Regions from separate parts of the Phascolarctobacterium sp. Marseille-Q4147 genome, predicted to be linked through region 3. Evidence: a T-box and tRNA genes for the amino acid it is inferred to sense, from the RefSeq annotation. Region 3 holds a T-box; the other regions hold tRNA genes.
What was found. A T-box is a leader RNA that pairs with one kind of tRNA and senses whether it is charged. The one in region 3 lies ahead of pheS (phenylalanine--tRNA ligase subunit alpha), so its partner is inferred to be a tRNA-Phe.

Region 1 (10,203 bases), 860 kb from region 3:
CAAATCCTTTGTTGCCTTATAATAAAATGCATAGATATAAAAAATTATTGCAAGGAGATTGTCTATGAGTTTCGGCAAGAATGACATCTATGATTTGCTAAACGCTAAAAACATACCGTTTACCTGTACGGAGCACCGGCCGGTTTATTCTATGGAAGAACTTGATGCACTGGAGATACCTGCCAATGCCGTTATCTGCAAAAATTTATTTTTGCGTAACAGCAACGGTAAGCAGCACTTCCTTCTGACCGTTCCCGCAGCTACGCCTGTTGACCTAAAAGAGCTTGCAGTAAAGCTTGCAAGCTCCCGCCTCAGCTTCGCTTCGGCAGAGCGTCTGGAAAAATATCTCGGACTGCAGTCCGGCTTAGTTTCTCCCTTCGGCCTGTTGAACGATACAAGCAAAAGCGTTATCTTCGTCAGCAGTAAAAACTTACCGCCATCCGCCATCATCGGTATTCATCCGAACGATAACACCGCTACCGTCTGGCTTACTTTCGGCGATTTACTGGCATTGTTGTCTGAACTGCAGGTAGAAGTAAAGCTGATAGAGATGTAAGTATAAAGCATACTTGCGTAAAATGAGCGTTAAGACTGCCCTCGCTGTGTCTAAAAAACCTGGACCTGTAACGTTTTTCCGCACTTTTTACAATCATTTTGTCACGTTTTTCCGCGTTTTATCATTGCTTTCTGTAACGTTTTTCCGTATTTTTTATGCCTCATCCGTCACGTTTTCCCTAAAATATAAAACCGCACCAACGTTAAACGCTGATGCGGTAATAATTCTATTTTCATTTTACAGCCTGAGCTACAGACTGATTCATCTCAACACGGCCAACGGCGGCAACAGGCTCAACCTCAGCTTTTACGCGCTCCCAGATAACGAACTTAGCCTTGCTGAAACCGTTAAAGGTAGTTGCACTGGCAGAGGTATAGGCACCGCAGCTAGGAACCAGCAGCAAATCGCCAACCTGCAGCGGTACTGTCAGGCGTCCGCGGAACATAATATCCAGGGAATCGCAGCTCGGTCCGGCAAACGTCGCTGCCACCTTTTCCTCACCCTCACGGAAGCTAATCAGCTTGAAATCCCACTGGTCAAAGAGTACACCGGAGAAGGTTCCATATAAACCCTCATCGAGGAAGTACCAGGGCTGGCCGCCGCGCTCGGTAACGCCGATGACGCTGGTAATCAGATTAACCGCCGTACCGCAAATATAACGGCCTGGTTCGGCCCAAATTTCGGCATCGGCAAAATCTTCATCCAGACGTGCGTTAATCTGGCGCAGCATTTCCGGCAGATTGAATTTCACCTTCGGCTCAGGAATAGGGAAGCCGCCACCGATATCAAGAATGCGCAGCTTCAAGCCTGCTGCCTCAGCCTCCTCAAACAGCTCACGCGCAATATCCAGCGCATGCAGATAAGGATCAGCGCTGACAGTCTGGCTGCCTACATGAAAGGCAATGCCGCCCATATCCAGGCCTGCTTCCTTAGCCTGCTGCATCAATGCCAGAGCATTTTCACGCGCAGCACCGAATTTTTTATTCAGATCAACATGTGCCGAGGAATTGTCGATACGCAGTCTGAGCAGTACAGTCGCATCCGGGCACTGTTTTTTTATTTTATCTATTTCACTGGCGCTGTCAAATGTCATCTTGCGTACGCCACAGCTGCGGCAGGCCTCCAAGCCTACGCCTGTCTTTACCGGATTAGCGTAAATCAGACGACCGCCATCCACACCCATATCATGCAGGGTGCGGATTTCTCCATCGCTTGCTACATCAAAGCAGGAGCCCATATCTGCCATTACCCGCAAAATGTCCGGATGAGGATTAGCCTTAATCGCGTAATGAATTTTGACACGCGGCATATATTTTTTCAAAACCTTGTAGTTCTTTTTGATTTCATCAAGAGAAAGTACTAACAGCGGTGTACCGAAACGTACCGCTAATTTTTCTACAGCCTGCTGGCTTATTTGGAAATGTTTTTTATTACTCATAACACTCTCCCCTTGCTATTGCATTTATTTTTTCTTCTATGATTGTACCACAATAATTTGAAAGTACAATAGGAAAACGGCAAAAAATTGATTTTTTTCGAGGAGAACGGGAAAATTTTCCAATAATCACGGATTGGCTCATTTTTGACTGTAAAATAGCGAAAATTTCGCCATAAACATATGAAACAACAGAAACATATCTGAATCCGGCAGGCAAAAATAAAAGGTTCTATAATAAGTGTTGGGGTATTGACCTAGATTAGGTCAATACTTCCAGCACTTATTTTTTTAGACAAAAAAATAAAGCATAAAATGCTGGAATTGTAGTAAAATATCATCGACCAAAACAATACAATCTACAAAGGAGACCAGACACCTTATGCTTCACGACAATTATACACAATCCATTCCTTTTTTTAAAGGGGTAAACACAAAATATTTTGAGGAAGATGAATCAACAGGATCATATAAAGCCTTTATAGAGATGCCTGTGAAAGAACATCGCTGTCCTCACTGTGGTAATAGTACTACTTATATTAAGGATTACAGACTTCAAACGGTCAGAGATTTAGTCGTTTTAGGCAAGCCGTTAATTGTCACAATAAGAAAAAGACGTTATATTTGCAAAAACTGCAATACTACTTTTACTGAAGAAAATTCATATATAAAAAGATATTGCCATTTTCCAGACAGGCTTTATCTTGAATCAATCAAAGAAACTTTCCGCTTGCAGAGCTTTTCATCAATAGCTAAAAGATTTGGAGTATCTGTAACCAGTATAATAAGATGGTTCGACAAACTCAATTACCCTCATCCTAAGTTACCGGAATGCATAGCAATAGATGAATTCAGAGGCAATGCCGGTGGTGAAAAATTCCAGTGCAATATTGCAGATCCTGTAAAACATAAAGTAATAGATATTCTGCCAAGTCGCAATACGGAGAATCTTTGCAAACATTTTTTGGAATATCCATATAAAGAACGTGCTGCGGTCAAGAAGATAATTATGGACTTAAGTATTTTGTTCAGGTCTGTTGCCAAGACCATGTTTCCCGAAGCCAAGATAGTAGCAGATAAGTTTCATGTTATCAGAGTAGTCATAAACAGCCTGGAGAATGTTAGAAAACGCATCCAAAAAGAATTTCATGCAACAAAACGAAAATGGTTCAAGCGAAGTCGTTATCTTTTGCTTAAGCCGGAATACAAACTGACAGATGAAGATAAAGCAGAATTGGCTCGAATGTTAAACTCATCCTACGATCTTGAAAAAGCATATGTTTTGAAAGAACGTTTTTATGAAGTATTCAGGAAGCAGACAAGAACTGAAGCAAAAAAAGAACTGGGAAACTGGTTATTGTTGGCAGCTGATTTATCACTTTCTGAATTTAGGCATTGCATTACGACTTTTAGTAATTGGAAAACTGAAATCGCAAATATAATTGACGAAAGAGTTTCTAATGGGTTTATTGAAGGCAGTAATAATAAAATCAAAGTATTGAAACGAATCAGCTATGGTGTAAGGAATTTCGACAGATTTCGAAACAGAATACTGTATCTAGAATAAAATATAGTAAAATCGCATTAGGATAACTATGTCTTATTTTAGAAAAATAAAACCAGCCTCCAATATAAATATACTAGAGGCTAGTTGAATTGCAAAAATAATTATGTATTGTCTAGGTCTATGATATTAAAGTCTTGAATACCCCAAAACTTGACAAAGAACCAAATAAAAGCGTTGAAATGCCGGTTAAATGACATTTCAACGCTTATTTTTATTCAGCTGTATCTGCGCAGCTTATTTTTTCGGAGCGGGAATTACATCGCAGCCCATGTAAGGACGCAGAACCTCAGGAACAACTACGCTGCCATCAGCCTGCTGATAGTTTTCCAGAATAGCAGCAACGGTACGGCCAACAGCTACACCACTGCCGTTAAGGGTATGTACAAATTCCGGTTTGGATTTTGCATCACGACGGAAGCGGATGTTAGCACGGCGTGCCTGGAAGTCCAGGAAGTTGGAGCAGGAAGAAATTTCACGGTAGCAGTTTGCTGCCGGCAGCCATACTTCGAGATCATAGGTGGTAGCGGAGCTGAAGCCCAGGTCACCGGTGCACAGACGTACAACATGGTACGGCAGGCCCAGTAATTGCAGGACTTCTTCAGCATCGTTGGTCAGCTTGTCCAGCTCAGCCCAAGATTCTTCCGGTTTGGTGAATTTAACCAGCTCAACCTTATTGAACTGATGCATACGGATCAGACCACGGGTATCACGGCCTGCAGCACCGGCTTCTGCACGGAAGCAAGCGCTGTATGCGGTATATTTCAGCGGCAGCTCGTCGCCGGTCAGAATATCATCACGATGATAGTTGGTTACAGGAACCTCTGCGGTCGGAATCAGGTACATATCGCCGTTTTCCAGCTTGTACATATCCTCGGCAAATTTCGGCAGTTGGCCGGTGCCCTGCATGCTTGCACCGTTAACGATGAACGGCGGGAAGAATTCGGTATAGCCATGCTTTCTGGTGTGTACATCCAGGAAGAAGTTGATAACGGCACGCTCCAGACGGGAGCCCATGCCACGATAGAATACATAACGTGCACCGCTAACCTTAACGCCACGTTCGAAATCCAGAATGCCCAGGTTTTCACCGATATCCCAGTGAGCCTTAGGTTCAAAATCAAATTTGGTCGGTTCGCCCCAGGTGCGGATAACCGGGTTGCAGGTATCATCCTTGCCTACGGGAACATCTTCTGCGGGAACGTTAGGAATAGTCAGCAGAATGCTTTTGATTTTTTCTTCAATCTCTTTCAGTTTCTTGTCATCTGCAGCAATTTTATCGCCGAGAGCACGAACTGCAGCCATCTGCTCAGCAGCATCCTGACCGGCTTTTTTCAGCTTGCCGATCTCCTGAGATGCAGTGTTGCGTTCTTTTTTCAGTGCTTCTACCTGTTGGGTAATTTCACGACGTTGTTTATCCAGTTCCAGGAATTCAGTCAAATCAAGGCTGCCATTACGGCTTTTTACAGCCTCTTCGACCAGCTTCGGATTTTCGCGGACGAATTTTAAATCTAACATAATATAGCCTCCAAACAATTTATCATAACTTATATTGTAGCATAAATCACGCCGGGATAAAAGATTTTACTGCAATTTTTAATAGCCGATTCCCTCATCGCGACGTGCAAGATAGCGGATTGCCGAAAGAGCAGCCTTTTGGCCCTGACCGGCAGCACGGTTTACCTGCCAAGGCTGACCTGTGCAGTCACCGCCGGCAAAAACGCCTTCAATATTTGTTTGCGCCTGATCATCAACATAAATGCTGCGGCCGCGGATTTCCAATCCCGGCAGGAAGCTGTTGAGCGGATCGCTGGCGCGGAAAACAAAAGCAGCCTTAACGCTGTAAAAATCATCGCCTGCACGCAAGCCGGTAACCTTGTCGGTACCGGTAATTTCTGTCGGCTTATCCAGCACTACAGTAATATTTTTCTTTTTGGGCGGAACAAAACCGGAATACAGCGGGAAGAAGAATACATGCTCGCACTGGTCTGCCAGATATTCAACCTCTTCCAGAGCATCAGGTACAGTAGCAATAGCAGCCACGGACTTGCCCTTATATTTATCAGCATCAACAACAGCGCAGTAGCTTACGCCCTTACCCAAAAATTCCTTTTCACCCGGGAAAAGGGTAGAGCGGGAAATACCGGTTGCCAATACTACGGAATCCGCAGAATATTCACCATGCGGCGTACCCAGCATAAAGCCTTCGCCTACTTCACGCAAAGAAATAATTTTGGCCTCAATAATATCTACTTCCATCTGCTTGAGATGATTTACAAAAATATCCATAAGCGCAGTACCGGAAATATCGGGTATACCCATATAATCTGTAATCTGCGCTACACTACGCAGACGGGGGCTGAAGCCATGGGCTTCAAACAGAACAACCTTACGTCCCTTGCTGGCTGCAGTAATCGCTGCAGATACGCCGGCAGGACCACCACCAATAACGGCAATATCGTAATCCATAAGTCTATCCTCCGTACAAAAAATTTAGAACCTACTATAACACTTTAATTGTATGCTTTTCTAGATACATAGTCAAATGTTTTTATGCTTCCGGAGATTTTTTAAGTTTTTTTGAAAAAAGTGCTTGACATTTTCCTGCATATAGAGTATTATAATCAAGTAACGTGACCACGGCCCATTAGCTCAGTTGGTAGAGCACCTGACTCTTAATCAGGGTGTCGTAGGTTCGAGGCCTACATGGGTCACCACATTTGGCCGGTTGGTCAAGCGGTTAAGACACCGCCCTTTCACGGCGGTATCGGGGGTTCGATTCCCCCACCGGTCACCAAATACGGGCGCTTAGCTCAGCTGGGAGAGCGTCTGCCTTACAAGCAGAATGTCAGCGGTTCGATCCCGTTAGCGCCCACCATTTTTTTGCCCATTTTGCCTCAATATTGTAATGGCCCGGTGGTTCAGTTGGTTAGAATGCCGCCCTGTCACGGCGGAGGTCGTGGGTTCGAGTCCCATCCGGGTCGCCATTACGCCTCGGTAGCTCAGTTGGTAGAGCAAAGGACTGAAAATCCTTGTGTCCACAGTTCGATTCTGTGCTGAGGCACCAATCCAAAAACAGCACCTGCTATTGCGGGTGTTTTTTTATTATCTGTATATCTATATCTGCTTAAACACATTTTTCAGCCAGCAAGGAGTGTTATCATGTTTGAAAAATTTTTCCATGAAGTAACCGGTCCCTATATCTGGGGTCTGATTCTGCTTTTATCCCTGCGTGCCATCTTCTCTTCCTTACGTAAAAAGGATTATCCGCACGCTGCTGCTTTTATCGTCGTAGCCATTGCTGCCGCATTTATGACAGCAAGCGCACTTGATATGCTTCCGCCTGCTATAGCAGAAATATTTGCATAAGAAAAACGCCGCTTACGCGGCGTTTTTTTGTGCTTATTTTCAGTTGATGCCGGTTACATCAAAGCCGGTATCCTCAACAGCAGCCTTCAAAACTGCATCATCCAGGCCTGTGCCATCAACAACCGCATTATTGTTTTCCAAGGAAACAACAACACTTGTTACACCTGCTACAGCAGCAAGTGCTTCCTTAACGGCGCCAACACAATGCTGGCAATGCATACCTTCGATAGCAATAGTCTTAGTCATAATAAAATCTCCTTTGCAATTACAATTTTATAAAACGCAGTCTTAGTGCGTTAGTAACAACAGAAACACTGCTGCAGCTCATCGCCGCCGCTGCAATCAGCGGATTCAGCAGCCAGCCGAAGGCAGTATAAAATACACCTGCAGCAAACGGAATACCGACGGCATTATAAATAAAGGCCCAGAAAAGATTTTCCTTGATATTGGTCATTACACTGCGGCTTAAGCAAATTGCCTTCGCCACATCCAGCAAGTCGCTTTTAATCAAAACCATATCAGCAGCCTCAATCGCAATATCCGTGCCGGCACCGATAGCGATACCTACATCGGCACGCGCCAACGCAGGCGCATCGTTGATGCCATCACCTACCATGGCAACAATATGGCCTTCCTGCTGCAGCTTGCGTACCACCGCTTCCTTATCCTGCGGCAGCACCTGCGCAACAGCCTCATCAACACCTACCTGTGTGCGAATCGCCTCCGCCGTCGCCCGGTTATCACCGGTCACCATCAGCACATGCAGGCCCATAGCCTGTAGCTTGCCGATTGCCTCCTTGCTCGTAGCCTTTACGGTATCGGCAACAGCAATACAGCCTAAAAGCTCGCCCGCACGGACAAAATATAACGGTGTTTTTCCCTGAGCCGCCAGCTTGTCATACTGGTCCATCAAACTGCTTGTATCAACATTCAACGCCTGCAACAGCTTCATATTGCCTGCTGCGCACTCATCGCCTGCAAGCTCAGCAGTAAAGCCCTGACCGGAGATTTGCTTATAATTACATACTTCTAAAAGTGCAAGCTGCTTTTCTTCAGCAGCAGCAACAATAGCTTCCCCCAAGGGATGCTCCGACAGCTTTTCCAAGCCTGCGGCAAAGGCCAGCAATTCATTTTCCGTAACCTTTACAGGCAAAATATCCGTCACTACCGGCTTGCCCGCTGTAATCGTACCTGTTTTGTCTAAGATAACGGTATCAACCTTATGCGCCGTTTCCAACGCTGTTGCCGATTTAATCAGAATGCCGCTCTTGGCACCACGCCCCGTTCCTACCATAATCGCTGTCGGTGTTGCCAATCCCAAAGCACAGGGGCAGGAAATGACGAGCACCGAAATAGCTATCGTCAGTGCAAAATGCCAGCTTGCTCCCAGCGCCAGCCAGACAACCGCCGCAAGCACGGCAATGCCTATAACAGCAGGCACAAAATAGCCGCTCACCTTATCAGCTAGCTTGGCAATAGGCGCTTTAGAAGATGTTGCCTCATCCACCAGCGCAATAATCTTCGCTAAAGCAGTATCAGCGCCAATCGCAGTCGCTTCCATCTTAAAGTAACCACTTCTGTTAATAGTGCCGCCGATAACCTTGTCACCGATTGTTTTATCTACCGGCAGGCTTTCACCCGTCAGCGCACTTTCGTCCAAGGCACCGCTGCCCTCAATGATTTTGCCGTCCACAGGCACGGACGCACCGCTTTTTACAATCAGTACATCACCTGTAACTACCTCCTCTACAGGAATTTCTCCCTGCAGGCCGTGGCGTTCGACAAGCGCCATCTTCGGCGTAAGCTTCATCAGCGCCTTAATCGCATCAGAGGTGTGGCTCTTCGCCCGCGCCTCCATAAACTTGCCTAAGGTTACAAGCGCCAAAATAACGGCACTCGCTTCAAAATATAAAGCATCGGCAAAGCCTGGCAGCAAATCAAGACGGTTATGGCCAAAGGCATACGCCATGCCAAATACGGAATACAAACCATAAATAAACGATGCACCGCTGCCTACGGCAATCAGGGAATCCATGTTAGGCGCACCGCTTAAAAGATTACGCACACCGTGGATAAAATACTTGCGATCGATAAAGAGTACCGGAATACACCACAGCATCTGCAGCAAAGCATTAATCATCTCGTTTTCCTGCCCCAGAATAAAGCCTGGCAGCGGCCAGCCCCACATGCGCCCCATATGCTGATAAAAAACAAGGCCGGCAAAAATCAGCGAGCCGATAAGACGCTGCTTCATCTCCGCCATCTCCTGCGCCGCCGTATCCTGCTGCGGCACAGGCGCTGCAACATTTGCAGCATGCACTCTCGCGCCAAAGCCCAGCTTTTCAATGCGGGCAATAATCGCTTTTTCATCTACAACACTTTCGTCAAAGGTAACGTGCGCATTATTTTTCAGCAGATTAACACTCATCTGCTCCACGCCCTGCATCCTGTTGACAACCTTTTCGATGCGTGACGAGCAGGCACTGCAACTCATGCCCGTTATATCAAGTAATTGTTTTTTCATTGTGGCTCCTTTCGTTTACTATCTATTTGACGTAAAATTTTTTGTCTGCTATTATTATAGCAAACGCTACCTTTATTTCAAGAATGCACTATTTAGGTAGATAGTATACAAAAAGATACTGTAAAATAACATATCAACTTCTTTGCTCCATGCAGAAAGGATAATTCAAATGAAAGACACCATTAACGTCAACTGTCCCGTTGCTGCCACGCTGCAGCTCATCGGCGGCAAATATAAAGCATTGCTCCTGTGGCATCTGTCAGGCAAAATTCTACGCTTCAATGAACTGCGCCGCCTCGTCCCCGAGGCTACGCCCAAAATGCTCACCCAGCAATTACGCGAGCTGGAAGGTGACGGCTTGATTGCGCGCAAGGTGTACGCCGTCGTTCCGCCTAAGGTTGAGTACAGCCTGACGCCGCGGGGTGAAAGCCTCTTTCCCATCCTGCAGGCCATGTATGCCTGGGGCAGCAAGCTGCTGGAGGGCGAAGGCATCTGCCCGGAATGCTCCATGAAGCCTATGGAAGCAGAACATTGCTGCTGTCACGACAAAACCGAATAGAAACGAAAAACTTCGGTAGAACGATGATATTTAGCGTTCTACCGAAGTTTTTTATTTGCTGTTCTTTTCATAAACTGCAATTTCAATCAAATTACCATCCGCATCCCGCAGATAAATGCTTTGCATTGCTCCACAGGCACCATGACGTGCCACAACACCTTCCTCAATCGGATAGCCCTTAGCTTCTATTTCTGCT
Region 2 (10,203 bases), 800 kb from region 3:
GTTTGAAGTATAGATTGACGCATATGCTTTAGCATGATAAAATCAAGATAATACAACGATTAAATAACAGTGAATAAATATTCGTGACAGGGAGTGATGGCATGAAGCTTTTACATTTGTCGGATCTGCATTTAGGAAAAAAACTCAATGAATTTTCTCTTTATGATGATCAAAAATATATTTTACAACGGATTGTACATATGATTTGCGCTAAGCAGCCTGATTGCGTACTGCTTGCCGGAGATATTTATGATAAACCGGTGCCGCCGGCAGAAGCTGTCGTTTTATTTGATGATTTTCTCAATCAGCTGGCGGAGCTCAAGGTGCCTGTGTGCATCATTAGCGGCAACCATGATTCGGCGGAGCGCTTGGCGTTCGGCGCGCAGCTGATGAGTGGCAGTGGCATTCATTTTGCGGGCAGTTACAACGGTGAGGAGCAGAAGCTCGTGCTGGAGGACGAATTCGGCAGGGTGAATATTTTCCTGCTGCCGTTTTTGAAGCCTGCTGTTGTGAAGCATTGGGCACCCGAGGAGGCTGCAGCTGAGATTACAGGCTATCATGATGCGGTGAAATATGCTGTGGCGCAGTTGCCGTTGGCACAGGACGAGCGCAATGTGCTTGTTGCGCATCAGTTTGTCACCGGCGCTGTTACCGCAGGCAGCGAGGCTTTTAATGTGGGCGGATTGGATAATATAGGTGCGGAGGTTTTTGCTGCTTTCGATTATGTGGCTTTGGGACACATCCATAATCCGCAGAATGTTGGCGGTAATGAGCGTATCCGCTATTGCGGTACACCGCTGAAATATTCCTTCAGCGAATGGCAGCAGCAAAAGTCTGTAACAATGGTGGAGCTTGCCGAAAAAGGCAATATAAAGGTTACGCAGCTGCCGCTGACACCGTTGCGCGAGGTACGCTATTTAAAGGATACCTTCGAGAATTTAATGACAAAGCCGAATTACGCTATGTTCCCTATTGATGAAAATGGCTTCCTGCAGGATTTTTATTATCTGACGCTGACGGATGAAAACGATGTTCCTAATGCTATGCAGCGCCTGCAGACTGTATATAAGAATTTGCTGCAGCTTGATTATGACAATAAGCGCACGCAGGCGAATGCGGAGCTGGAGGTAACGGAAGATTTGGTAGAGAAAACACCGTTAGAGCTTATTGATGATTTTTATCGCCTGCAGAACAATCAGGAACTGAGCGAGGAGCAGAAGCATTATCTTACTAATCTGCTGTCGGAAATAGGAGGTGACGTATTATGAGACCGCTGAAGCTGGTTATGAGTGCGTTTGGTCCGTATGCGGGGCAAACCGTGATAGATTTTTCCCAGCTTGGAGAGCAGGGACTGTATCTGATTACCGGTGATACAGGAGCCGGCAAAACCGTAATTTTTGATGCCGTTTCCTATGCCTTGTACGGGCAGACGAGTAGCGGTGTGCGTGATGCCAACATGCTGCGCAGCCAATATGCGGATGCTGATACGCCGACGTTTGTGGAGCTGGAGTTTTCCTTCCGCGGCAAGTGCTACAGGGTAAAACGCAATCCGGAGTACCGCCGTCCGGCGAAGCGCGGCGGAGGTATGACGAAGGAGAAGGCCGGAGCAGAACTGCATTATCCCGATGACCGCGTGCCGGTAACGAGAATGTCGGATGTAGATAAAAGCATTGTGGAGCTGCTGGGGCTTAATCACAAGCAGTTTACGCAGATTACGATGATTGCGCAGGGACAGTTCCGCAAATTTTTGGATACCAATACAGATGAGCGCAGTAAAATCTTCCGTGATTTGTTTCATACATACTTCTTCCAGCAGCTGCAGGAGAAGCTGAAGCAGGATGCTGCGGCCAAGCGTAACGAATTTGCCGAGCAGCAGCGCCGAAGCGAGCAGGCGCTGAACGGCATCAGCTGCATTTATCCCGCATATACGGAGCAGCTGCAGAGCTTTGCTTTGCGTCATTACGAGGGCTGTGTTGAAGAAGTGCTGACTTTGGTTGATACGATTATTGCTCTTGATGAAAAGGAACAGCAGCAGGTGGCAGCAGCGGCGGCTATCGTGACGAAAAATCTGACTGCGCTGCAGGACAGCTTGGGCGCTATTGCTAAAAAGCAGCAGCTGGAAAAATATATGCAGACAACAGAAGCCAAAATGATAAGTATGCAAAAGCAGCTGGAGCAGGAAGCAGATGCGGCAGTGCAAAGACAGGAGGCTCTGCAAAAATTAGAGGCAGAGGTTAACAAAGCGCAAAAGGGTGAGTTGGAGCTGGCACAGCTGCAAACCGAAAGGCAACAGATGGCGGCACGTCAAAGAGAGCTACGTCAATTAAACGAAATGCAGCAGCGTTACCAAAGCCAGGAGGTTGCACTGCTGCAGAAGCGCCAGGAGTATAAGCAGGCCTGTGATAATTTCAATCATCTTAATAAGCTCAGCGATGCTTGCTTTGACAGATTTTTGGGCGCACAGGCGGGCCTTCTGGCGCACGATAAGCTGAAACCCGGCAAGCCCTGCCCGGTTTGTGGTTCCTGCGAGCATCCGCAGCCTGTGCAGCTGGCGCATGATGCACCTACTGAAAACGATGTTGAGCAGGCACGCGCTAAAGCCGAGGCCGCTCAGAAAGTAAGAGACGGACTTGTTGGCGAAGGCAAAGCGTTGAAGGAGCATCTGGAGCTGGATAAAGGCTTGCTGATAGGCAAGGGCATGGAGCTGCTTGGCTGTGATGATTTGAAGCTGATTGCCGAAAGAGCGCAGGCAGAGCTGAAGGATGTTAACAATAAGATTACGGACCTGCGCCTGAAGATGGGCTTTTTGCAGGAAAAGGTGGAGCAATACCGTAAGCTGGCGAAAACGCTGGAGCAGCAGAAGGCTGCCGATAAGCAGGCAGAGGCTGCGGCACAAAACTTAAGGCAGCAGCTGGCAGGTGCCGAAGGACAGCTGCAGGAGCTGAAAAAGCAGCTTGCCGAGCAGAATGAGCTGCTGACGGATGTTGATGAACAGGAGCTGCAGCAGGAGCATGAAAAGCTGCTGGCGCAGCAGCGTGAGTTGGAGCTGCAGGATAAGCGGCTCTATGCCGCCATTAAGAATAACCAGCGGATTAAGCAGGAGGTCAGCGGCTACGAAGAGCGCAGGGCAGCCTGCGAAGCGGAGTACAGCTTGATCAACAGCCTTTCCGCAACGCTGAACGGAACCTTGACCGGCAAAAAACGTGTTAATCTGGAAACCTATGTGCAGATGCACTATTTCGATAAAATTCTGCAGCGCGCCAATGTAAGGCTGCTGCACATGAGCCGCGGCCAGTACGAGCTGTGCCGTGACAAAATGCAGGATGCGGACAGCAAGACGGGCAACAGTAAAACAGGCCTCGATTTGGAGGTTAAGGATTATTACAGCGGTAATCTGCGCAGCGTCAAAACCTTAAGCGGTGGCGAATCCTTCATGGCATCGCTGGCGTTGGCGCTAGGGCTGGCGGATGAGGTGCAGTCCTGTGCCGGCGGCATTCAGCTGGATACGATGTTTGTCGACGAAGGCTTCGGCTCGCTGGATGACAGCAGTCTGCAGCAGGCTATTGCTACGCTGCAGGGCCTCAGTGAAGGCCATCGCCTTGTAGGTATAATTTCGCACGTACACGATTTGCAGGAAATGATTGACAAAAAAATTCTCGTCAGGAAAAAACGCGGCCAACAGGGGACAGGCAGCGAAGTCGCACTGGTGGTAGATTAAGGTAAAAATATCACTGCGGAAGCAGAAAATTACTTTACCATATATTGTCAGTGTGATAAAATAATCTTTATACTTAAAAGGCAAATTGATTGCTGACATGTTCGTAGCAGCAGTTAAAAAACAAAATGTATGGAGGGCTTGACGATGAAATTATTGGAAGAAAAAATTGTTAATGACGGTGTTATCAAAAGCGGTAATGTCCTGAAGGTTGACAGCTTTTTAAATCATCAGATTGATGTGCCGTTTGTTGCGGAGCTTGGTAAAGAATTAAAGCGCTTGTTTGCAGACAGGAATATTACTAAAATCCTGACTATTGAAGCCTCCGGCATCGGTATTGCCTGCGTTGCGGCAATGTATTTTGGCGTTCCGGTAGTGTTTGCCAAGAAATCCAGCGGCAGCAATATGGATAAGGATGTTTACTTCACTCAAATTTATTCTTATACCCATAGCAAAACAAACGACGTTGTTGTTTCCAAAAGATTCCTGTCTAAAAACGACCACGTGCTGATTATTGATGACTTCCTGGCTAACGGCTGTGCTCTGGAAGGTCTTATCGATATTGTGCGTCAGTCCGGCGCTACTGTTGAAGGCGTTGGCGTTGCTGTAGAAAAAGGCTTCCAGGGTGGCGGCGACAAGCTGCGCAAGGCCGGCTACAACCTGCATTCCTTAGCTATTATTGATAAGATGGATGCCAAAACCAACACAGTGGTGTTCAGACATGAGGAAGAGTAATGAGCGAAAACCAATATACTGATCCGATATACGACTTAGACGGAAAAATTTCTGTAAGCAAGGCGATTCCCTTCGGCCTGCAGCATATTCTGGCGATGTTCGTAGCGAATATCGCTCCGATTCTGATTGTAGCCGGTGTGGTAAAAATGCCGGTAGAGCAGAGCGGTGCTCTGGTGCAGTCGGCAATGCTGGTAGCAGGCATCGGTACGCTTATACAGCTTTATCCTGTCTGGCGTGTCGGCAGCGGTCTGCCTATCGTTATGGGCATCAGCTTCACCTTTGTATCTATCGCCTGTGTTATCGGTGCTAAGTACGGTTACGGCGGCGTTATGGGTGCGGTACTGGTTGGCGGCTTGCTGGAAGGCTTTTTAGGCCTGGGAGCAAAATATTGGCGCCGTCTGATTCCGCCGATTGTTGCTGCTACCGTTGTTACCTCCATCGGTTTCTCTTTGCTGGCGGTAGGTGCTAACTCCTTCGGCGGCGGCTTCGGTAACCCAAACTTCGGTGATGCTCCTTATATTATTGTAGGTACTATTACTTTGGTAAGCTGCATTGCCTACAATATTTTCGCCAAATCCTTTTACAAGCAACTTTCCGTGCTTTTTGGTTTGATTGTCGGCTATGTAGTTGCTTATTTTATGGGCATGGTAAACATGAGCAAGCTCGCTGAGGTTAAGCTAATTGCTATTCCTCAGCTGATGCCTTTTACCATGGAATTCCATCCTGATGCAATTTTTGCATTCTTTTTGATATTCCTGGTTTCCGCTACCGAAACCATTGGTGATACCTCTGCCATGACCGCCATCGGTCTGCGCCGTGATGTTAAGGAAAAAGAAATTTCCGGCTCCATTGTCTGCGATGGTCTGGTAAGCAGCTTGTCTTCTGTTTTCGGTTGCTTGCCTATCACCTCCTTCAGCCAGAACGTAGGCCTGATTGCTATGACGAAGGTTGTTAACCGTTTTGCTATCATGACAGGCGCTGTTATTATGATTATGGCAGGCCTGTTCCCGGCGCTGGGCGTGCTGTTGGCATCCCTGCCGGAGGCAGTTTTGGGCGGTTGCACCTTGATGATGTTCGGTTCTATCGTAGTCAGCGGCGTGCAGATGATTGCCAACTGCGGCTACAATTCCCGTAATGTAACGATTGCTTCTTTGGCACTCAGCATCGGCATCGGCTTTACTCAGACACCGGCAATTTTTAAGATTTTCCCGGATCTGATTAAGAATGTTTTTGCAGAAAACTGTGTAGCTGTAGTTTTTATCGTGGCTATGGTGTTAAATATCATTCTGCCTAAAGAGGAAGAAGAATAGCGATACGTGTTTTAAAATAAAGAGGGGTTACAAATGAAGATTATTGATGCCCATATGCATTATTACAATGTTGATGGTTTTGTGCAGGTTGCAGCCAATGCAGGTTATGAAAATACAGCGACCTGCTGGCAGAAAATATGCGAAGAAAACAATATCGTTTTTTCCGTAGCTATGGGCAACACTAATTATACGTCTTCGAAATACGGTGGTGTTACACCGCGCATGATTGACCTTGCAGCGCCTTTTGACGAGGAGCATTACAATCAGCCGCAGAACATTGGCTATTGCATGGGTGTAAACAGCGAGGCTATAACCGAAGCAAATGCGGAAAAAACAGCGCAGGAATTTGAACGCTTCATTAAGGACCCGCATTGTCTGGGCATTAAGCTCTATCCCGGGTATAATGCTGTCTATGTCAACGATAAAAGGCATTGGCCGCTGTTTGAACTGGCGCGTGCTTATAATGTGCCTGTTGCAATTCACACAGGCGATACAGCATGGCCCAGCGGTCTTTTGAAATATTCGCATCCGCTGACTGTTGATGAAGCAGCAGTGGCGTTTCCTGATGTTACCTTTGTTATAGCGCACTGTGGTTGCCCATGGTTCGCCGATGCGGCGGAGGTGGCCTGCAAGAATGCCAACGTATGTATTGACCTTTCCGGTCTGGTGGAGGGCAATCCTAAACCGCTGATGCTGCTCGAAAGACAGCGTGGCTTTTTGCGTCAGCTGCATACCTGGCTGAATTATCTTGGCAATTATGAAAAAATCATGTATGGCAGTGATTGGCCGCTTGTAAATATTCCCCTGTATATCTGGATGATCAGCCATGTTGTTCCAGAATGCTATCACGAGGATGTATTTTATAACAATGCAGTAAGGATTTACAGTAAAATCGGCAAGCTGCTGGAAAAGTGCGGAGGTTGAGATGGGACAGCCTGATATCAAAGAAATAGAAGCAGGTCTTAAGGATTGGGACTTTGTGCGCAATCTGCCTGCTGCAATCGGTGATTATACCCTAGTACCGGGTTCCGGCATCGACGGACAGATTTTGAATATTGCAGCCTATGTGCACGAAGCATCACACTGCCGTCTTGATTTGACTTATACAAAAGAAACCTTTGACTATGTACCGGTAAAAACCGTAGGTCTGCATACGTTTCGCGACGTGCGCTTTTTTTGCCGTGACCGCGAGCATTTTGCTGACATGATGCGCAAGAGCCTGCCGGATATTTTGGCCAGCATGGACAAGAAAACCGTGCATGCGCTGCCGTATGAAGCAAAAGCGTTGCACTTTGAGCAGTGGGACTACTGGCGCTCGCTGCCTGCCCAGGTAGGCGATTATGAGCTGTATATTACGCCTGATAATCCATTGCCTTATATCAATGGTTCCTTTATCTTTTTGGATTATACTGATTTTAAGCATGGCAATCAGATATACTTTTCCTATAATATTTTCCGTGATGAGCTGTTTGCGGAAATGCGTAAGAATTACCTGCCCTTGACCACAGACGCTTTTGACGTGCTTGGCAACGTGCCGGCAGAGGATAAACTGCAGGCTTTGCAGGTGCATATAGAGGAAAAATTGATGGCTGCATTGGAAGATTTAAAAAAAGTATAAAAAGATGTTGACAAAATAGGTTCAAGCCTGTATAATATAATTCGTAGTTGATTGGCCCGGTGGTTCAGTTGGTTAGAATGCCGCCCTGTCACGGCGGAGGTCGTGGGTTCGAGTCCCATCCGGGTCGCCAATCATGCCTCGGTAGCTCAGTTGGTAGAGCAAAGGACTGAAAATCCTTGTGTCCACAGTTCGATTCTGTGCTGAGGCACCATATTGCGGAAATAGCTCAGTGGTAGAGCACCTCCTTGCCAAGGAGGGGGTCGCGAGTTCGAATCTCGTTTTCCGCTCCACCTTTTAAGGCGACATAGCCAAGCGGTAAGGCAGAGGTCTGCAAAACCTTTATCCCCAGTTCGATTCTGGGTGTCGCCTCCATTTTTATTTCTTAAAAGGTGCCAAGTAGTTATGTCTGCCGCGGTGGCGGAACTGGCAGACGCAAGGGACTTAAAATCCCTCGGGTAGTGATACCCGTACCGGTTCGATTCCGGTCCGCGGCACCAACATAAATTTTGTTTATGTTGGAACAATATATAGAATGAAAATGCTGATTGTACTTTTAGAAGTCAATCAGTTTTTTTGTGTGTAAAAAAAGAATCCCGCCATCCCAGAGACAAGCTTCCCTGAAAGATGGCGGGATAGAGGGCGCTTCTAAAGAAACCATTCCCTCTGAATGCAGTTTAGCAAAGACTTTAATCATAAACCTTATGGTGATAAAGAAACATGCAAGATTCAATGGGAAGATAAGATGGTGTTACATTCGTTATCAGATAGCCGAAATAATAACCAAGTAACTGGCGAGCGTGCTATGACTGCCAATATGGCGAAATAGAAGAAAGCAAAAAATGCAGATATGCGCAAAGCGTGCATATCTTAAACGAGCTAAAGAAGCGTATGCCGAGGCTGGCGTATATGAGACTACAAAAGCACAGTAAAAAGCTGATACTACGGCAGGTCGCTAGGACTTGCTGGGTATCAGCTTTTTAATTTATATGAAGTTCTGAATTGCAATAAGAAAAACTGCTTTGACAAATATATCGTATAGACCTTCGCCTTACGTAATCTACGGTTTCCGATTTCTTCAGCCACGCAGAAGACAGGTCTGAGCCTTCGGGAGCGACCCTGAGCTTCCTGCCCCTTTTGCCTGCCGCGGGAATGGCTACCCACAAATTTCACCCATCTTTCAGATAGTTGAGCCAGCTAATTTCGAGAACTAGCAACACTCTGGTATTGAGCTACTTTTTCCTCAGAATTCTGTTATACACGGATTTCTCCGCTTCACTACCAACAGCTTGGTTCGGAGTTTCTGCTAAGTTCGCTGCAGCATCCCTGCTGCAGGTTTCACGGATTTTTCTAGCCTTTCGAGCTAGCGTCTATTGTCGCTGCCAGAATCCTTCGAGTTTTAATCGGCACCAAGATCCGCACATACCGTTCTGTGTTGCCTTTTGGGCTTCTCCATCAGTCCTCACGGAGCAACAGAAACCTCACTGCCGCAGTATCCCGCAGGCAGCCTGGTCACAGCTTCCGGTATTCTCGGAGGGGTTGACAACCCTTTAGTGCACCGAGTTATACGATATATTTGTCAAAACAGTTTTCAAGGAACATGTCGGTATTCAACCGATGAACAAAGTATAACATATCATAATGAAGTAATCGTGGAAAAAAAGGTGCGCATTGATTTCTTGCTGCTTGGTATGAGGGGGATTGATTAAGTCCTTTAGTTCGAATATGCTTCCTGAAGTTTGTTGCTGTTGCTGATTTCACATGCAGTATTAACTCCGCCGCATAAAAGTAGGTGATATAACTCCAAAGAAATCTCCGCTTTGGGTATCATAATTCCTACCGTTGTAGTATAATTAAGTTGACAAGAAACAAATTTTTTATACGAGGATGGTGAAGTAATGGAGACTTTTATCGGCATACTGATACCTTTTATCGGAACAACACTCGGTTCGGCGTGTGTGTTCTTTATGAAAAAATCGCTTAGCGATATGGTGCAGCGCTCGCTTGCGGGCTTTGCTGCCGGTGTAATGGTTGCAGCGTCTATCTGGAGCCTGCTGATTCCTGCTATCGAGCAATCCGAAAGCATGGGAAGGCTGTCCTTTCTCCCTGCGTTTATCGGCTTTTGGATTGGTATATTATTTTTACTCATGCTTGACCACTTGATTCCCCATCTGCATGTGGGAAGTGAGCAGACTGAGGGCCCCAAGAGCAATTTGAGCCGTACTGCGATGATGGTTTTGGCTGTAACGCTGCACAACATACCTGAGGGAATGGCAGTCGGTGTAATATATGCCGGCTTTCTGGCGGGAAATACGCCAATCACGGCAGCAGGGGCGCTTGCCTTGTCCATCGGTATTGCTATTCAAAACTTTCCGGAGGGTGCGATTATTTCTATGCCGCTTCGCGCAGAGGGAGAGAGTAAGAACAGAGCGTTTTGGGGTGGTGTGCTTTCCGGTGTGGTGGAACCAATCGGAGCTGTGCTGACGATACTTGCTGCTCAGCTTGTAATACCGGTCCTGCCGTATCTTTTGAGCTTTGCTGCCGGTGCTATGCTTTATGTTGTTGTAGAGGAGCTGATTCCTCAAATGTCGCAGGGAGAGCATTCCAATATCGGCACGATTTTCTTTGCCGTGGGATTTAGTGTTATGATGGTGCTGGATGTTGCGTTAGGGTAGAGAACAATTTCGGTATATCAGAATGCTGCACTTCACAGTAATCTCTCTTTAGTTAAACAGTTTATCTGGCATGCCTAACATCTTCTTTTGCAGATAGACAGATTCTGACGTACTAATGGCTTATAATATACTTGTACCTGAGAAAAAATCCTG
Region 3 (10,203 bases):
TTTTTCTCTTTTTCGATTGCAGCTTTGTTAGACTCAATTGCTGCAGTGTTTTCTGCTACAGTGGTCTTGTCAGCTTTTTGATTGATTTCGTTTTGTAAACGATTATCTTCATTTGCTCTGTCAAGTGCTTCTTGAGTGATATCTGCTGCATTTTGGTTGATTCTGTCGCTCAGTGCTTTGTCAGCATCTTTGCGAGCTGCTGCTTCTGCTTTATCAGCATCAATGCGTGCATTTTTCTCTTGGGTAATCTTATCATCTAAGATTAAGCTGTCATATTTACGAGCTTGTTCTTCTTTTTTAATTGCTTCTTTGTTAGCTTTGATATCTTCGCCAAGTTTGTTGTCAGCTTCTACGCGTGCATTTTTCTCTTGGGTAATCTTATCATCTAAGATTAAGCTGTCATATTTACGAGCTTGTTCTTCTTTTTTAATTGCTTCTTTGTTAGCTTTGATATCTTCGCCAAGTTTGTTGTCAGCATCTTCACGAGCATTTTTTTCTTTGGTAATGTTATCTCCCAAGATTAAGCTGTCATATTTACGAGCTTGTTCTTCTTTTTTAATTGCTTCTTTGTTAGCTTTGATATCTTCGCCAAGTTTGTTGTCAGCATCTTCACGAGCTGCTGCTTCATTGTTAATATTCGTCTGCAGGTTCGAATCAGACACAGTACGTTGCACTATTTCTTGCTTGATTGCGTCTTGACGATCTTTTACTTCTTTATCAATTGCTTCTTTGTTAGCTTTGATATCTTCGCCAAGTTTGTTGTCAGCATCTTCACGAGCTGCTGCTTCATTGTTAATATTCGTCTGCAGGTTCGAATCAGACACAGTACGTTGCACTATTTCTTGCTTGATTGCGTCTTGACGATCTTTTACTTCTTTATCAATTGCTTCTTTATTTGCTTTGATATCTGCTTTATTGGTAGCAATGTTTGCTTTATTTTTTTCAACATCATCATTAATTACTAGGCCATCTTTATAGCTCAGTACGCTCTGCCCACCTACATCTAATGCAGGACCAATTTTAGCAGCCAATGCATTATTAGAAACAAAAGCAACGCCGCCCAATACTAAGCTGAGTGCTACAGCTTTTGCCAACATTTTTTTCATTGATAAGCCCTTCTTTTCTTCTAAATTTTAATAAAGTTTGCCAAACCGGTCAAGGCTCCCGATTTCAACTTTTATCACTAATATTATACCACTTGCATTATCAATAATGCAAGGCAATATGCGGAAAATTTTATGTATACACAGAAGCCTTTAGCCTGAGAGTTTAGATTCATTCTATTGGCTTTTGTTGGCTTTATTTTAAACTCTTACCCTTTTTCGCCTCACAATACAAATTAAGACAATTTATTGTGACTAAAATTTTACAAGTTTTACGTAAAAGCACACTCAGCTTTTGCACAAGCTTCTCTCTCTTGCCTCCACTGTAATTGGTAATTTCTCCTGCTTTCTTCATTACCTTTCCCGCCAATAAAAAAGCGTACATACCGGCAAACAGTATGTACGCTTCATTCTTAAACCGTCAGTTTAACACTTGTAAATTTATTATTTTTTCGGAGTAATCGCCAGTACGCGCGCCGGCAAGCCGGTCGCTCCTTCAATACGCGGCCAGGCAGCAACCAGCAATGCTCCCGCAGGTGCCACGCGGTCCAGGTTCTGCAGCACTTCAATCTGCAGCTTGCCCTTGCCCAGCACATAGCGCTCGCACGCCAAATCTCCTGCCTTGGCAGCCTCTGCCGAAGCATCGGTATCCAGTGTTTCGTGGCCGTTGGCTGCAGCATTGCGCTCTTCATAAATATATTGCAGCGCCGGCAGGGACCAGCCGGGGAAGTTTTCGCTGCCATCTGCAGCAATACCGCTCAGCTTATCCATATCCGGCCAATTTTTATACCAATCAGTGCGCAGTGCCACAAAGGCGCCGTCGGGAATCGGTCCGTATTCCGCTTCATAGGCCTTGATATCCTCCACCGTTACGGCATAATGCACATCCTCTGCAACCTTGGCGGTAATATCAATTACGCACAAGGGAAACAGCATCTGCTGCGCGCCGAATGCTTCGGACAAAGGCATATTCTTAACAAAGTGACCGGGAAAGTCAATATGGGTGCCGTATTGGCCGGGGAATTTGAATGTCTGAATCAGGCATTCCAGCATAGGGTTGCCCCAATTGAAAACCGTCTTGCTAACCTCCACCGAGCCTGCGGGAATACCGCTCCACACCGGGCTGTCATTGTTCATGGAGTGGGAAAGCTCCACCCATTCATAAGCATCTGATTTCATTTCTGCTAACATGTTCCATAATTTGTACATAAGAAACCCCCCTCAATAAAAAATATTGGTCGTCACCATTATCATAGTACATTGATATGATTTTGTAAAGCAAATATTTGCATAACAGAATCTTTGTATCAACGCAAAAGACTCGCCACCGCTAAACAGCGGCAGCGAGTCCTTTTATACGTAGTAATTATATCTTAATTAATCTCTCAGCTTAGCCTTATATGCTTCGGCAACCTCAGCAATTACCTTCTTCATAGAAGCATCAACCTCAGCGTCGGTCAGGGTGCGGTCTGCAGCCTGATAGGTCAGGTTGAAGGCCATGGATTTGCAGCCTGCAGCAACCTGCTTGCCGGTGTAGATGTCGAATACACGCACACCCTGCAGCAGCTCGCCTGCATGCGCACGGATAACCTGCTCCAGCTCGGCGTTGGTTACCTCTGCCGGAACAACAACGGCAATATCACGGCTCATGCTCGGGAACTTGGGCAGATGCTTATATTGCGGTACAGCGGTTGCGCTTGCTACCAAAGGCTCTACGGCCATTTCCAGCACATAGGTAACCTGATCCAGCTCAAAGTTTTCCTGAACTACCGGGTGTACCTCGCCGAAGGAACCGATAACCTCGCCATTAACAACGATGTCACAGCTCTTGCCCGGATGCAGGTACGGCTGTTGGCTGCGAGTCATAGTGTAATCGCTCACCTGCATTGCTTCCAGCAGTCCTTCAACGATGCCCTTCATATCATAGAAGTCAACGTTGCCTTTATCATCGCACCAGTTGAGAGCCTTGCGGCTGCCGCTCAGTACTGCGGTCAGCAGCTGACGCTCTGCGGGATCCTCGGTCAGCGGCAGTGCCTTCGGCAGGAAGATACGGCCGATTTCAAACAGGGCAACACTGCTGTTGTGGTTGCGCAGGTTGAAGGAAGCAGTCTGCAGTGCGCTCGGAACCATAGTGGTACGCATTACGGAGAAAGCGTCGGTAATCGGGTTCAGCAGCTCGATGCAGTTACGACGTGCATCATCTGCTGCCAGCAGCATTTTATCGTAAGCGTTAGCCTTGATGAAGCTGTAGGTCATCATTTCGCTCAGGCCTGCGCCTACCATGTAATCCTGTACATCGTCCTTAACATCGTCCAGCACAGACTGGCTGCCTTGGGTGATGGTCAGCTCCGGCTGATGGCTTTCGATAAAGTCATAGCCATGCATACGGGCAATTTCTTCGCTGATATCGGCATCGCAGTCAATATCACGGCGCCATGTAGGAGCAGTAATCAGCAGCTCGCCGTCCTTTGCTTCTACGCCGAAGCCCAATTTAGTAAGGATAGCAACCATTTCGTCCTCAGCGATATTTACGCCGATGCGGCCGTTAATCTTTGCTGCGGTAGTGGTAATTACTGCCGGCTTCAGCTCTTCCGGATAAGCTTCTACGATACCGCTGAAGGTTTCGCAGGCACCCATCTGCTCCAGCAAATGAGCAGCACGGTTCAGTGCATCATGGTCGCGGATGGTATCCACGCCACGTTCAAAACGGCCGCTGGCTTCACTGCGCAGGCCCAATGCACGGGAGGTGCGGCGAATGGAAGGACCATGGAAGGAAGCAGCCTCCAGAATAACGTTCTTGGTTTCGTCGGTAACCTCGGTCAACAGACCGCCCATAACACCGCCAAGACCGGCAGCCTTTTCGGCATCACCGATGGTAATCATAGCGGAGGTCAGCTCACGCTCCTTGCCGTCGAGGGTAACGAGCTTTTCGCCCTCTTCTGCACGGCGCACAATCAGAGTGTGGCCTGCAACCTTGTCGGCATCATAAGCATGCATCGGCTGGCCCAGCTCCAGCATAACATAGTTGGTAACGTCAACTACGTTGCTGATGGGGCGCACGCCGCAGGCACGCAGACGGCGCTGCATCCATTCGGGAGAAGGCATGATTTTGATATCCTTCAGCACGCGGGTAGCAAAGCGGGAGCACAGCTCCGGTGCGTCAATTTTTACGTTTACATAATCGCTGGCCTTACCTGCGGCAGCTTCCTTAACGTCCATAGCGGGCATTTTCAGCGGGCAGCCGGTAATAGCACTGATTTCACGCGCCAAGCCGATAATGCTGAAGCAGTCCGCACGGTTGCTGGTCAGGTCGATATCGATAACGGTATCATCCAAGCCTAAAACGGTTTTGATGTCTACGCCAATCGGAGTATTTTCCGGCAGAATGAAGATGCCGTTTCTTTGCTCCGGCAGCAGCAGCTTGGATTCAATGCCCAGCTCATCGGCACTGCACAGCATGCCGAAGGAATCAAGGCCGCGCATTTTAGCTTTTTTCAGCTTCAGGCCCTCAGGATTGCGCTCGCTCGGAGGCAGTACGCTGCCAACTACGGCAACAGGCACAATGTCATATTGATGTACGTTTTGCGCGCCGGTAAGAATCTGCACCGGCTCGCCGCCTTGGCCGTAATCCAGCATGCAAACCCACAGGTGGTCGCTGTCGGGATGACGATGGATTTCCATAACCTTACCGGTGATAACACCCTCCAGGCCCTTGCCCAGTTGGGTTACAGTGTCAACCTCCAGGCCGACACGGGTAATTTTATCGCACAGCTCCGCAACGGAGATGTTAATATCTACATATTGTTTTAACCATTCTAAAGATGCAAGCATGATTGATCCTCCTTATTTGAATTGACTGATGAAGCGTTGGTCGTTTTCGAAGAACAGGCGCAAATCGTCAATGCCGTATTTCAGCATAGCGATACGTTCAACGCCCAGACCAAAGGCAAAACCGGTCATTTTCTCGGGATCATAACCGCTCATGCGCAGTACGTTGGGATGTACAACACCGGCGCCAAGGATTTCCAGCCAACCGCTGTCCTTGCAAACATGGCAGCCGCCGCCCTTAGCATGGCAAATCGGGCAGGATACGTCTACTTCTACAGAAGGCTCGGTGAACGGGAAGTAGGAAGGACGCAGACGAACCTTTACATCCTCGCCAAACATTTGCTTACAGAACAGCTCCAGAGTGCCCTTCAAATCTGCCAGGCTGATGTTTTTATCTACAACCAGACCTTCTACCTGATGGAACATCGGGGAGTGGGTTGCGTCGTAGTCGCAGCGGTAAACAGTACCGGGGCAAATCATGCGAATCGGAGTGTTAGGCTCCTTGCTTTCCAGGGTACGCGCCTGCACGCCGGATGTTTGGGTGCGCAGCAGATAGTTTTCGGTGATATAGAAGGAATCCTGCATATCCAGTGCCGGATGATCAGGCGGCAGGTTCAGTGCGGTGAAGTTGTGGTATACGTCCTCGATTTCCGGACCGTCGCAAACGTCAAAGCCCATGCGCATGAAGATTTTCTTAATCTCACGCATGGTCAGGGTTACGGGATGCAGATGACCGGTTTTCGGCTTGCGGCCCGGCAGAGTGATATCAACCTGCTCATTAGCGAGCTTGTCAGCCAGCGCTTTTTTCTCCAGCACTGCAGTTGCTTCGTTGATTTTACCCTCCAGCTCAGCCTTGATTTCGTTAACAATCTGGCCGATTTTCGGACGCTCTTCGGCAGGCAGCTTGCCCATGCCACGCAGGATTTCGGTCATCGGGCCTTTTTTGCCCAGATATTTGACGCGCAGGTCCTTGAGCGCATCAAGAGAAGTTACGGCAGCAAGCTCTTCTAAAGCCTGTGCTTTTAATGCTTCTAATTTTTCTTTCATTGATTTCATCCTTTCTTCCTTTGACAGCTTAGAAAGTATCAGATACGCGGAATAACCGCAGCAGATGGTGCTTTATAGACTGTCACCCAAAAATAAGAAAACGCCCCTGCAAAACTGATAAGTTTACAGGGGCGAAAAGCTTCGCGGTACCACCCAAATTTGTTCCTTCATTTGCAAGCTTTAACGCAGCCTTACGCCCACCCTACGCAGCCATGCGGCCTTCAGGCAGGACACTCCCAAGGGAACTTCGGTATAATTTTGTGTGCGAAGCTTACAGCCGGTGACTTCGCTCTCTTAAACACAGCCTTAAACCTACTTGCTTGTTCATCGTGTTATCAGGGGTCGATTCAATTTGATGTTTATTATAGCACTTTTTGAGCAAAAGATAAAGAGGGGAAAAATGATTTATTATTATCTTCTTTCATCCAACCTATTTGCTTTTCGTCCAAAACCATCATCTATTTGGATGAAACCAGCAAATATAATAACAACCGCCCCTTGAAATTAACTTTTCAGAGGGCGGTTCAGATATAACCCTATTTAACTCTAAAATAGCAAGTGCTTTTCCCCTTGCCTTCTTTTTGCAATTCACCGGAAAGCACCAGCTTACGCAGAGCAGCTTCAATAGAGCTGTCGCTAAGCGTAGAACAAAGCTCACGAATATCCTGCTTATTAAAGCGTCCGATTTTATTTTCACTTGCTCTACGTACCATTTCCAGCGCAGAAAGCTTAGGCTCAATGATAATCATACGTTCTTCAAAGTCTTTATAAGCAGCAAGAATTGTCCCCAAAATATATTTTACAAATGGTATAGCATCTTCCTTACCCTCATGCCAGCCTACTTGCGAATCAGCCAAAGCTTCATAATACAAATCCTTATTCTTAGCAATTTTAGCTTCCAAAGAAATATATTTTCCAACATAAAAACCACTTCTATACAAAAGTAAGGTTGTAAGCAAACGGCTCATTCTTCCATTACCATCATTAAATGGGTGAATGCATAAAAAATCATGAATAAAAACAGGTATAGCAATAAGTGGCTCTAACTCCAAATTACCTATTACTCTATTATATTCTTCACAGATACGCTCAAGCGCTTCCGGTGTTTCGTAAGGAGCAAGCGGTGTAAATAAAATCTTAGTACTACCATCCGGGTAAGTAGCACTTATGTAATTTTGCACGCTCTTAGTTCTCCCTGCAAATTGGTTATTCATATGGTTGTACAAAATTTTATGAAGCTGTAAAATATAGTTTTTGGAGATGGGGATAACATCGAAATTCTCATGTATTATATTTAATACATCACGATAGCCGGCAATTTCCTGCTCATCACGATTTCTCGGTGTTGTTTTCTCGTTTACAAGCTCACGTATTCTAGTGCTAGTCGTAACAATGCCCTCAATCGCATTAGACGCTTCCGTACTTTGAATTTTTGCTATTTCTACCAGCTTATTAAGCTCTTCCGGCCGTTGCTTTACAAAAAGCTCCTGTTTACCTGCCTCTTTATAAATTGCAGCTATCAAGCTCAAAATTTCTGAATCCCATTTTTGTTCTCTAATTATTGAGTAGTTAAAGCTTCTCATTCCCTTACTCCTCCTTCCATTCCCTTAAATTATACCATAAAATAAGGGAATCACCAATAGGATAAGGGAAAACCCGACCCTATTCATCCAACTCCTTAACCTTTCGTCCAAAATTGGTATATAATTGGACGAAAGTAACAAATATTAAACAAAACCGCCCCCTGAAATCAGCTTTTCAGAGGGCGATTAATTTTTTCAATATAAATTATTTTACGCAGGAGCAGGCCACAAAATGCTGCGGCTCAACCTCGCGCAGTACAGGATTGCCTTTATCACAAACACCGGCAACCGGGCAGTCGCAGCGCTTCATGAAACGGCAGGCATCCGGCAGGTTGATAGGAGCGGTAATTTCGCCCTTGATAACCTGACGCTTAGGCTTATCCTTGCCCACGATAGGCAGAGGAATTGCCGAAAGCAGTGCCTTGGTGTATGGATGCAGCGGATTTTTAAACAGCAGATTAGCAGGTGCTTTTTCTACCATGGTACCCATATACATAACAGCAATATCATCCGAGAAATATTTTACTACGGACAAGTCATGGGTGATGAAAATATAGGTCAGGCCCAAATCCTTTTGCAGCTGTTTGAGCAGGTTCAGAATCTGCGCCTGAATGGAAACGTCCAGCGCGGAAACTGGCTCGTCGCAAACGATGATTTTGGGGTTCATCGCCAAAGCGCGGGCAATACCGATACGCTGACGACGGCCACCGTCCAGCTCATGCGGATATACATTGGCATAGCGCTCAGCCAGACCAACGGTACGCATCAGCTCCAGAGTGCGTTCTTCAATCGCTTCCCTGCCTTTAATCAGCTTATGCTCAATAATCGGCTCGCTGATAAGCTGCATAACGGTTTCACGCGGGTCCAGAGAAGAAAACGGATCCTGGAATACCATCTGCATCTTTTGGCGCAGCGGGCGCATTTCCTTACGGCTCAGCTTGGTGATATCGTTGCCCTGAAAGATGATTTTGCCGCTGGTGGGCTCAATCAGCTTCAGAATGCAGCGTCCGGTGGTGGATTTACCACAGCCGGATTCGCCTACGATACCCAGAGTTTTGCCCTCCTCCAGAGTAAAGCTTACACCGTCGACAGCGTGCAGCTGACCTGCAGCGGTATTAAAATATTTGGACAGATTGTCAATAACTAACAGCGGAGCATTACTCATTTTTGGTTCCTCCTTAAAGCAAATCCGGGTCTGGAATAAGCGTGGCAGGCTACAAAATGAGTTTTGCTGCCATCTACGGAATGCAGCTCAGGCACGGAGGCAGAGCATGCTTCGGTAGCATAGGGACAACGCGGAGCGAAGGTGCATCCGGGCGGCAAATCCGCCGGGTCGGGCATCAGGCCTTTGATAGGCTCCAGCATTTCGCCCTGCTCCTTCAGGTTAGGCAGGCTGTTGAACAGGCCCTCGGTGTAAGGATGGCGCATGTTGTTGAATACATCGTCAACAGTGCCCTTCTCCACAATACGGCCGGCATACATAACTGCCATATCGTCGCAGACCTCGGCAACGATACCCAGGCTGTGGGTAATCATCAGCATGGACATATCGCGGTTGTTGATGAGATCCTTCATCAGCTCCAGTACCTGCGCCTGAATGGTTACATCCAGCGCGGTGGTCGGTTCATCGGCAATCAGCAGCTTGGGGCTGCAGGCCAGCGCGATAGCAATAACTACACGCTGCTTCATACCGCCGGAGAACTGATGCGGATAGTCGTTGGCTCTTGCCTCGGCAATGCCAACAAGCTTCAGCATATCCTTAGCCTTTTCCAGAGATTGCTCCGGAGTAAGGTTCTGGTGCAGCTCCAGACTTTCGGCAATCTGCTCGCCTACGGTCATAACAGGGTTCAGAGCGGTCATCGGGTCCTGGAAAATCATTGCCACGTCGTTACCGCGCATTTCCTCCAGCTCACGCTCGCTCATTTCGAGTACGTTTTTGCCTTCGAGCTTAATCGTACCGCTTTTGATAACTCCCGGAGGATCCGGAACAAGGTTCATGATAGACAGTGCGGTAGTGGTTTTGCCCGCACCGGTTTCGCCTACCAGGCCCAGAGTACGTTTTTTGCCGATAGCAATATCAATGCCGTTGACAGCATGTACATCGCTGTCTTCTGTTTCATAATGGACCACAAGGTCCTTAATATCTAATACTAAATCCATAATGCAGCCCCCTTATTTCTTCAGCTTAGGATCCAGCGCATCGCGCAGGCCATCGCCCAACAGGTTCAAGGCTAATACGGTAAACATAATAGCTAAACCGGGAATAACACAAATGTAGCTGGCATCACGAATATGACCTCTGCCGCCGGAAAGCAGCGCGCCCCATTCGGGAGCAGGTGCCGGTACGCCGATACCCAAAAAGCTCAGGGAGGAAGCGGAAATAATGGTAGTACCGATCAGCAGAGTAGTCTGTACGATAATCGGAGACAGGCAGTTCGGCAGGATATGTCTGAGAATAATCTTCCAGGTGGGCAGGCCCATAGCATAGGAGGATTCAACATATTCCAAATCGCGCACCGTCATAACGGAAGCACGCACGATACGCGCATAGTTGGTTGCGCAGGAAATTGCCAGAGCAATAATCAGGTTGATGGTGCTGGTGCCCAGCAGAGATACGATTACTACTGCCTTCAGAATGTTAG

Region 1: it has a tRNA-Phe gene. The T-box ahead of pheS (phenylalanine--tRNA ligase subunit alpha) is inferred to sense a tRNA for this amino acid. The anticodon was not compared.
Region 2: it has a tRNA-Phe gene. The T-box ahead of pheS (phenylalanine--tRNA ligase subunit alpha) is inferred to sense a tRNA for this amino acid. The anticodon was not compared.

Annotation. Positions count from the first base shown of each region.
Region 1 covers NZ_CP072874.1:1,020,401-1,030,603, reverse strand. Annotated here, with positions in the region: gene KAH19_RS04845 (prolyl-tRNA synthetase associated domain-containing protein) at 65-556, shown strand; gene KAH19_RS04840 (type III PLP-dependent enzyme) at 789-1,994, opposite strand; gene KAH19_RS04835 (ISL3 family transposase) at 2,374-3,558, shown strand; gene serS (serine--tRNA ligase) at 3,793-5,073, opposite strand; gene KAH19_RS04825 (NAD(P)/FAD-dependent oxidoreductase) at 5,152-6,024, opposite strand; tRNA gene KAH19_RS04820 (tRNA-Lys) at 6,197-6,272, shown strand; tRNA gene KAH19_RS04815 (tRNA-Glu) at 6,278-6,352, shown strand; tRNA gene KAH19_RS04810 (tRNA-Val) at 6,358-6,433, shown strand; tRNA gene KAH19_RS04805 (tRNA-Asp) at 6,466-6,542, shown strand; tRNA gene KAH19_RS04800 (tRNA-Phe) at 6,547-6,622, shown strand; gene KAH19_RS04795 (hypothetical protein) at 6,718-6,924, shown strand; gene KAH19_RS04790 (heavy-metal-associated domain-containing protein) at 6,964-7,170, opposite strand; gene KAH19_RS04785 (cation-translocating P-type ATPase) at 7,190-9,448, opposite strand; gene KAH19_RS04780 (helix-turn-helix domain-containing protein) at 9,618-10,007, shown strand; gene KAH19_RS04775 (VOC family protein) at 10,059-10,203, opposite strand, start outside.
Region 2 covers NZ_CP072874.1:1,742,367-1,752,569, forward strand. Annotated here, with positions in the region: gene KAH19_RS08220 (exonuclease SbcCD subunit D) at 102-1,268, shown strand; gene KAH19_RS08225 (AAA family ATPase) at 1,265-3,718, shown strand; gene KAH19_RS08230 (xanthine phosphoribosyltransferase) at 3,863-4,450, shown strand; gene KAH19_RS08235 (uracil-xanthine permease family protein) at 4,450-5,760, shown strand; gene KAH19_RS08240 (amidohydrolase family protein) at 5,794-6,684, shown strand; gene KAH19_RS08245 (hypothetical protein) at 6,686-7,378, shown strand; tRNA gene KAH19_RS08250 (tRNA-Asp) at 7,432-7,508, shown strand; tRNA gene KAH19_RS08255 (tRNA-Phe) at 7,514-7,589, shown strand; tRNA gene KAH19_RS08260 (tRNA-Gly) at 7,594-7,668, shown strand; tRNA gene KAH19_RS08265 (tRNA-Cys) at 7,677-7,750, shown strand; tRNA gene KAH19_RS08270 (tRNA-Leu) at 7,787-7,875, shown strand; gene KAH19_RS08275 (ZIP family metal transporter) at 9,274-10,050, shown strand.
Region 3 covers NZ_CP072874.1:155,743-165,945, forward strand. Annotated here, with positions in the region: gene KAH19_RS00625 (YadA-like family protein) at 1-1,106, opposite strand, end outside; gene KAH19_RS00630 (cyclase family protein) at 1,548-2,312, opposite strand; gene pheT (phenylalanine--tRNA ligase subunit beta) at 2,481-4,934, opposite strand; gene pheS (phenylalanine--tRNA ligase subunit alpha) at 4,947-5,978, opposite strand; T-box leader at 6,103-6,315, opposite strand; gene KAH19_RS00645 (Fic family protein) at 6,515-7,561, opposite strand; gene KAH19_RS00650 (ABC transporter ATP-binding protein) at 7,767-8,726, opposite strand; gene KAH19_RS00655 (ABC transporter ATP-binding protein) at 8,723-9,721, opposite strand; gene KAH19_RS00660 (ABC transporter permease) at 9,734-10,203, opposite strand, start outside.